2 regions of the Actinomadura sp. NPDC048021 genome follow, and region 1 is predicted to be linked to the other one. Evidence: riboswitches for the same ligand, from Rfam matches in the RefSeq annotation. Region 1 holds a riboswitch; the other holds the start of a gene.
The links. Region 1 has a riboswitch for cobalamin ahead of AB0C87_RS06865 (ribonucleoside-diphosphate reductase subunit alpha). Riboswitches for the same ligand answer to the same signal wherever they lie in the genome.
Positions count from the first base shown of each region.

Region 2: linked by a shared signal. The riboswitch ahead of cobN (cobaltochelatase subunit CobN) and the one ahead of AB0C87_RS06865 (ribonucleoside-diphosphate reductase subunit alpha) in region 1 are both predicted to bind cobalamin.

Region 1 is NZ_JBEZJQ010000003.1:214,991-219,194, reverse strand. It holds gene AB0C87_RS06870 (ribonucleotide-diphosphate reductase subunit beta) at 1-118, opposite strand, end outside; gene AB0C87_RS06865 (ribonucleoside-diphosphate reductase subunit alpha) at 160-2,484, opposite strand; cobalamin riboswitch at 2,644-2,787, opposite strand; gene AB0C87_RS06860 (MFS transporter) at 2,947-3,576, shown strand; gene AB0C87_RS06855 (DUF1775 domain-containing protein) at 3,653-4,204, shown strand, end outside.
Region 2 is NZ_JBEZJQ010000024.1:21,214-25,417, forward strand. It holds gene AB0C87_RS31955 (precorrin-2 C(20)-methyltransferase) at 1-393, opposite strand, end outside; gene AB0C87_RS31960 (precorrin-8X methylmutase) at 393-1,013, opposite strand; gene AB0C87_RS31965 (precorrin-3B synthase) at 1,010-2,104, opposite strand; cobalamin riboswitch at 2,176-2,299, shown strand; gene cobN (cobaltochelatase subunit CobN) at 2,353-4,204, shown strand, end outside.

The sequences.
Region 1 (4,204 bases):
AGGCGAGGTCCACCTCCTCGACCGTCCAGGTGTTGCGGATCGCGGCCCGGTACCGCTCGTAGAAGTCCGGGTAGCGCATGGGCCGCAGCGTCAGGTCCATGCCCGGGTCGAGGAGCATGCCCCGCCCCTCCGCTCGCCGCTGTTCTTCCGCTCGCTCGGTCACTGGCACGCCTCGCAGGTCTCGGGGTTCTCCAGGGAGCAGACGGCCGCGGCGACCGTCGTCTGCGCGATCCGCGTCGCCGGGCGGGACCGCAGGTAGTACGTCGTCTTGAGCCCCGCCCGCCAGGCGTAGGCGTACATCGAGGAGAGCTTGCCGATCGTCGGCGTCTCCATGAAGAGGTTCAGCGACTGCGACTGGTCGATGTACGGGGTGCGGGCGGCGGCGAGGTCGATGAGCGCCTTCTGCGGCAGCTCCCAGGCCGTCCGGTAGAGCGACAGCATCTCCTCCGGCAGGTCGACCAGCCCCTGCACGGACCCGTTCGCCTTCTTGACCGCCTCGCGGACGGCCGGCGTCCACAGCCCGAGCGACTTCAGGTCCTCCACCAGGTAGCGGTTGATCTGCAGGAACTCGCCCGACAGCGTCTCGCGCTTGAACAGGTTGGACACCTGCGGCTCGATGCACTCGTAGCAGCCCGCGATGGACGCGATCGTCGCGGTCGGCGCGATCGCGACGAGCAGCGAGTTGCGCAGGCCCACCTCCGCGACCCGGGCGCGCAGGGCGTCCCAGTCGGCGGGACGGGACGGCGCCGCGTCCGGGAAGTGGTCCAGGTGGAGCTCGCCGCGCGCGGTGCGGGTCGCGCCGTAGGCGGGCAGCGGCCCGTGGGCGGCGGCGAGGTCGGCGGACGCGTTGTAGGCGGCGAGGGCGATCTCCTCGGCGATGCGCGTCGACAGCTCGCGCGCCTCGGGCGAGTCGAACGGCAGGCGCAGCGTGAAGAACACGTCCGCGAGGCCCATCACGCCCAGCCCGACCGGCCGCCACTTGCGGTTGGCCTTCTCCGCCTCGGGAGTCGGGTAGAAGCCCCGGTCGATGGTGCGGTCCAGGAACCGGACGGCGGTGCGGACCGTCGACCGGAGCCGCTCCCAGTCGACGCCGGACGGCCCGACGTGCGCGGCCAGGTTCACCGACCCGAGGTTGCAGACGGCGGCCTCGCGGTCGCCCGTCACCTCCAGGATCTCCGTGCAGAGGTTCGACAGGTGGACGACCTTGCCGGGCTCGGCGGTCTGGTTGCAGGCGCGGTTGGCGGCGTCCTTGAACGTCATCCAGCCGTTGCCCGTCTCCGCGAGCGTCCGCATCATGCGCCCGTACAGCTTGCGGGCCGGGACCTGCCGGACGAACCGCCCCTCCCGCTCCGCCGCCCGGTAGGCCGCGTCGAACTCGTCGCCCCACAGGTCGACCAGTTCGGGGACCTCCTTCGGGTCGAACAGCGACCACGTCGCGTCGGCCTCGACGCGGCGCATGAACTCGTCCGGGATCCAGTTGGCCAGGTTGAGGTTGTGGGTGCGGCGGGCGTCCTCGCCGGTGTTGTCGCGCAGCTCCAGGAACTCCTCGACGTCGGCGTGCCACGGCTCCAGGTAGACGCACGCCGCGCCCTTGCGGCGGCCGCCCTGGTTGACGGCGGCGACGGACGAGTCGAGCGTGCGCAGCCACGGGACAATCCCGTTGGAGTGCCCGTTGGTGCCCCGGATCAGCGAGCCCCGCGACCGCACCCGCGTCCAGGAGACGCCGATGCCGCCCGCGTACTTGCTGAGCCGCGCGACCTGCCCGTACCGGTCGTAGATGGACTCCAGCTCGTCGCGCGGCGAGTCGAGCAGGAAGCACGACGAGAGCTGCGGGCGGCGGGCCCCGGAGTTGAACAGCGTGGGCGAGCTGGGCAGGTACGACAGGGTGCTGAGCAGCGCGTACAGCTCGGCGGCCTCCTCGACCGCCGCCATGTCACCGGTGGGGGGCCGACCCCCCACACCCCCCGGCCCGACTTCGTCGGGAACTACGAGCCCGCACGCGACCCTGAGGAGGAAGTGCTGCGGGCGCTCCAGGACGAGCCGCGACCTCGGGTGCCTGAGCAGGTACCGGTCGTAGACCGTCCGGAGCCCGAAGTACTCGAAGCGGTCGTCGGCGCCGTCGTCGACGAGGGCGTCCAGCGCGGCGGACCCGGCGGCGACGAAGGCGGCCAGGTCGTCCGCCAGGAGTCCCTCGCGGTGCGCGGCGGCGACCGACTCGGCGAACGTCCGGACGCCGGCGGCCGCGGCCTCCTCCCGGATCCGGACGCCGAGCAGCCGCGCGGCCACCCTGGAGTACCCGGGCTCGGCGGGGATGAGCGCGGCGGCCTCCCCGATCGCGAGGTCCCGCAGAGCCGCCGCGTCCAGCCCGTCCGCGGACCGGACCGCGGCCAGCACCCGCCCGGCCTCGGCGCCCGGCACCCCCTCGCAGGCCGCCTCGACCTCGACGGCGATCTCCGCGGGCGGCGCGGCCAGAACCTGTGTCACGTGCATCTCCCCTCGCATGCCGCCTCGCGGAGGCATGCGAACGGCGCGCGGCGGCAGGCCGCGCTCCGTCCCCGGCCCACCCGCGAGGCCTGGACGTGTGTCGATCCGGGACGGGCCCGGACCCCCGATGAGGCCGGTCTCCCGGCCTCGCGTGCGGGCAGGTCTTCGGACTCGCGGGCGCCGCCTCTGCCGAGGCGTCCTACTGGCCGTCGCTTCCCGGGCCGCCGGGCCCAGTGCTCGATGACGGCGGTCGTTCCCGCTCACCGCTGCGGGGCAGTCCCGGATTCCCACCGGGTTCCCTCTCACGCCGCCCCCGCCGCGAACGGCGGGGGCGGACCAGCACGGGACTGAACCCTACATCTAGTCGACGATCAACGCACAACCCCAAGATGTTGGGCGTGGCGGCGGATGTCCGGGGGCGGCTGGGCAGAGCGCGCGGGGGATGGGACGATGGGGGCCGTCATGAGCCCCCATGCGCCGCAGCCGCTGTTCCGGCCCGCACGCGCGGTGGTGTTCGCCACCGTGTGCGCGACGCTGGCGACCCTCGGGCACGCCCTGGCGGGCGGCGCGGCGGTGCCGGCTTGGGCCGCGCTCACGGGCTTCGGCGCCGTCCTCGGCGTGACGCTGGTGCTGGCGGGCCACGAGCGCTCGCTCGCGACGATCCTGGGCGGGCTCCTCGGCGGCCAGTTCGCCCTGCACACGCTGTTCACGGCCGCCACCGCGCCCCACCACGCACCCGCGGCGCACGCCGCCATGACGGGCGCCGCGGAACCCGTCGCGGTCCCCGCCGCCCACGGCGGGAACGGCCTGGCGATGACGCTCGCGCACTGCACGGCCGCGCTGGTGGCCGCGTGGTGGCTGCGGCGCGGCGAGCGGGCCGCGTGGTCGCTCGCCCGGCGGGTCGCCGCCCTCGCCGACCGCCCGATCCGGCTGCTGCTGGCCCTGCTCGCCGTGGAGCCGGCCGAGCCCCCGGCCCGCCCCCTCCGGACGGCGCCCGCGGCGGCCGCCGTCACGGCCACCGGGCGCGTCCTGCGGCACCAGGTCGTCCGGCGGGGTCCCCCTCCGCGTTCGAGGGCGCTCGCTCACTCCTGAGCCGGAGCGCCGTACGTCACCGGACGCCGGCTCGCGGCGCCCGGACATTCCCGTACGTCTCGAACGGAGTTCCGCAATGCCCTTCCTTCCGCATGCCCGGCGCGCCGGCGCCGTCGCGTCCCTCGCCGCCCTGTCCGTGATCGGCCTGGCCGCGGCGGCGTCCGCGCACGTCAGCGTCAACCCCAGGACCGCCGAGCAGGGCTCGTACACCAAGGTCTCGTTCCGGGTGCCGAACGAGCGCGACGACGCCTCGACCACCAAGCTCGTGGTGAGCCTGCCGGCCGACCACCCGCTGTCGTCGGTGTCGGTCCGGCCGCTGCCCGGCTGGACGGTGAAGGTCGAGAAGTCCAAGCTGCCGGCGCCGGTGAAGACCGAGGGCGGCGAGCTGACCGAGGCCGTCACGAAGATCACCTGGAGCGGCGGCAGGATCGAGCCCGGCCGGTTCGAGGAGTTCGACGTCTCGATGGGGCCGCTGCCCACCGACACCGACCAGCTCGTGTTCAAGGCCGACCAGACCTACTCCGGCGGCGAGGTCGTCAAGTGGGAGGAGCCCCCCGCCGAGGGGGCGAACGAGCCGGAGCACCCCTCGCCGGTGCTGAAGCTCCTCCCCAAGGGCTCGGCGGCCACG
Region 2 (4,204 bases), on a different contig from region 1:
CACCACCTCGGCCGGGTAGTGCGGCGCGAGCCGCTTGTGCAGGTGCATGTACGACCCGTAGAACAGGGGGTCGCCCTCGCTGAGCACCACGACCGTCCGCCCCGCGTCGAGGTGCGCGGCGAGGCGGGCGGCGCAGTCGGCGTAGAAGTCCTCCAGCGCCCCCTGGTAGCCACCGGGATGGTCGGTGGTCTCCGTCGTCACCGGGTAGACGAGCTGCTCCTCGATCCGCCCGTCCCGCAGGTACGGCTCGGCGACGGTCCGGGCGATGCTGCGGCCGTGCCGCGCGCAGTGGAAGGCCACCACGTCGGCCTCGCCGATCAGCCGCGCCGCCTTCACCGTGACCAGCTCGGGGTCGCCGGGCCCGACGCCCACGCCGAACAGCCGTCCCGCCATCACTCCGCCTCACTGGCGATGGCGTTGACCGCCGCCGCCGTCATCGCGCTGCCGCCGCGCCGCCCGCGGACCACCAGATGGTCCAGGCCGCTCGCGGCGAGCGCCTCCTTGGACTCGGCCGCCCCGATGAACCCGACCGGGATCCCGAGGACCGCCGCCGGGCGCGGCGCGCCCTCCTCCACCAGCTCCAGCAGCCGGAACAGCGCGGTCGGCGCGTTGCCGATCGCGACGACCGCGCCGCCGAGCCGGTCGCGCCACAGCTCCAGCGCCGCCGCGCTGCGCGTGGTGCCGAGCCGCCCGGCCAGCTCCGGCACGCCCGGCTCGCCGAGCGTGCACACGACCTCGTTGCCGGCGGGCAGCCGCGCGCGGGTCACGCCGGAGGCGACCATCCGCGCGTCGCACAGCACCGGCGCGCCCGCCAGCAGCGCCGCCCGCGCCCGCGCCACGACCCCCGGCGACCAGGCCAGGTCCTTGACCAGATCGGTCATGCCGCAGGCGTGGATCATGCGGACCGCGACCCGCGCCACGTCGTCCGGCAGTCCCGACAGGTCGGCCTCCGCGCGGATCGTCGCGAACGACCGCCGGTAGATCTCGGCGCCGTCCCGGACGTAATCGATCACTGCTGTCCCTCCGCCGTCCTCAGCTCGACCGGGCCGCGGGGCATCCCGCAGCGCCGCTCGCATCCCGTCCAGTGGACGGGGGTCTCGGGCGCGCGGCCCAGGCCGTCCACGAAGCGCCGCGCCTCGGCCTGCACGTCGCCGCGCGACTTCGCGCATCCCGGGCTCCCGGTGCAGGCCGTCACGCCCACCCAGGGCGACGCGGGATCGGTCGCGAACCCCGCCGCCGCGAGCTCCGCCGCCGCGCGGCGCGCCTCGTCCCGCTCCAGGTCGCGCACCACCACGCTGCGCCACGGCGTCACCCGCACCTCGTCCGCGACTCCGGCGAGCGCCTCGGCCTGCGCGCCCGACAGCCGGCCCAGCGGAGGCACGGCCTCCAGCGCGGCGAGCCCGTCCCGCTGCGCGAGGATCCCGGCGTGCGGCGGCGCGGGATCCGGGCGCGGCGGCGTCTCCGCCACGGCCGCGCCCAGCCGCTCGGCGACGAGCCGCGCGCCGTCCGGCACCTCCGCGAGCCGCCAGGCGTCGCCCCTGACCTCCAGGAACGCCTCCGCCGCCGCGAGCAGCGCCGCGACGGGATCGCCGGGGACGGGCCCGAGCCGCGTCCCGGCCAGCCGCAGGCCGCCGGGGGTGTGGGCCGCGTCGGCGTCCAGCGCGGCCGTGTCGCCGGTGCCGTCGTCGAGCGCGAACAGGAACCGCCCCGGCAGCCGGGCCAGCTCCGCACGCGCGCAGAGCGCCTCGTCCAGCGCCGTGACCAGCGGATCCGTGGCGAGGGCGCCGCGCGGGCCGCGCCCGCCGAGCGGGGACGCGACGATGTTGCGCACCCGCTCGTGGGTCGCCGACGGAAGCAGCCCGGCGGCCTCCAGCCGGGCCGCGAGCGCTCCGGTGTCGCGGACGCCGCGCACCTGGAGGTTGCCGCGGGACGTGAGTTCGATCACGTCCCGCCCCAGCTCGCGGGCGGCGGCGCCGAGCACCGCGAGCTGCGCGGCGGACACCGCGCCGCCCGGGACGCGGACGCGCGCCAGCGGCCCGTCGGCGGCGTCGTGGGTGCGCAGCGCCCCGGGGCACGCGTCGGGACGGGCTCTGACATTCGGCACGGGGAGGATGTTAACCACAGTTTGCAGGGCGACCGCGCTGCCGTACTCTTCTGCTCAGACGATGGCAATGGGAGGAAGCCGGTGCGAATCCGGCGCGGTCCCGCCACTGTGACCGGGGAGCGAACCCCGCTGTAGGCCACTGTCCGCGAGGACGGGAAGGCCGGGGCGAGCGTCGATCCGGGAGCCAGGAGACTCCTGCCGTCGCGACACCCGCGACCGGGGCGAGGACCCCAGGGGGAGGATGCGCCGTGCCCGAGCACAGCCGCACGGTCCTGTTGCTGTCGACGTCCGACACCGATCTGCTGAGCGCCCGAGCGTCCGGCGCCGCCTACCGGCTCGGCAACCCCGCGCGGCTCACCGCCGCCGACCTGCCCGGGCTGACCGAGGGCGCCGACCTCGTCGTGGTGCGGCTGCTCGGCGGCCGCCGCGCCTGGGAGGACGGTCTCGACGCGCTCCTCGCGGGCCCCCGGCCGGTCGTCGTCCTCGGCGGCGAGCAGGCCCCCGACGCCGAGCTGATGGAGCTGTCCACGGTCAGCGGCGGCGTGTGCGCCGAGGCGCACGCCTACCTCGCGCACGGCGGCCCCGCCAACCTCGCCGAGCTGCACGCGTTCCTGTCCGACACCGTGCTGCTGACGGGGCGCGGCTTCGCGCCGCCGGCCGCGACGCCGACCTGGGGACGGCTCGACCGCGCCGCCCGCGACGGCGGCGGGCCCGTGGTCGGCGTGCTCTACTACCGCGCTCACCACATGGCGGGCAACACCGCGTTCGTGGAGGCGCTCTGCGCCGCCGTGGAGGACGCCGGCGGGCGCGCCATGCCGGTGTTCTGCTCGTCGCTGCGCACCGCCGAGCCCGAGCTGCTGGACACGCTCCGCCAGGCGGACGCGCTGGTGGTGACGGTGCTCGCGGCGGGCGGGTCGCGGCCCGCGACGGCCGGGGCGGGCGGCGACGACGAGGCGTGGGACGTGGGCGCGCTCGCCGCGCTGGACGTCCCGATCCTGCAGGGCCTCTGCCTCACCACGAGCCGGTCCGACTGGGAGGGGAGCGACGACGGGCTGTCCCCGCTGGACGCGGCGTCGCAGGTCGCGATCCCCGAGTTCGACGGGCGGATCATCACCGTCCCGTTCTCGTTCAAGGAGGTCGACGAGGACGGGCTCACCGTCTACGCCGCCGACTCCGAACGGGCGGCCCGGGTCGCCGGGATCGCGGTCCGGCACGGCCGCCTGCGGCACACCCCGGCCGCCGGGCGCCGCCTCGTGGTGATGCTGTCGGCGTACCCGACCAAGCACGCCCGCGTCGGGAACGCCGTCGGTCTCGACACCCCGGCGAGCACCGTCCGGCTGCTCGCCCGGCTCCGCGACGCGGGGTACGACCTGGGCGAGGGCTTCCCCGGCGTCGACGAGCAGGACGGCGACGCGCTCGTCCACGCGCTCATCGCGGCGGGCGGCCAGGACGAGGACTGGCTCACCGAGGAGCAGCTCGCGGGCAACCCCGTCCGCATCTCCGCCGCGTCCTACGAGCGCTGGTACCGCACCCTGCCCGCCGACCTGCGCGAGGGGATGGAGCGGCACTGGGGCCCGCCGCCCGGCGAGCTGTTCGTCCAGGGCGGCGACATCGTCCTCGCCGCCCTGCGCGCCGGCAACCTCGTCGTGATGGTGCAGCCGCCGCGCGGCTTCGGGCAGAACCCCATCGCGATCTACCACGACCCCGACCTGCCGCCCAGCCACCACTACCTGGCCGCGTACCGGTGGCTGTCGGACGAGTTCGGCGCGCACGCGATCGTCCACGTCGGCAAGCACGGCAACCTGGAGTGGCTGCCCGGCAAGGCGGCGGGGATGTCGGCGTCGTGCGGCACCGACGCGGCGCTCGGCGACGTCCCGCTGGTCTACCCGTTCCTCGTCAACGACCCCGGCGAGGGCACGCAGGCCAAGCGCCGCGCGCACGCCGTCCTCGTCGACCACATGGTCCCGCCGATGGCCCGCGCCGAGACCTACGGCGACATCGCCCGCCTCGAACAGCTCCTGGACGAGCACGCGACGATCGCCGCGATGGACCCGGCGAAGCTGCCCGCGATCCGCGCCCAGATCTGGACCCTCATCCAGG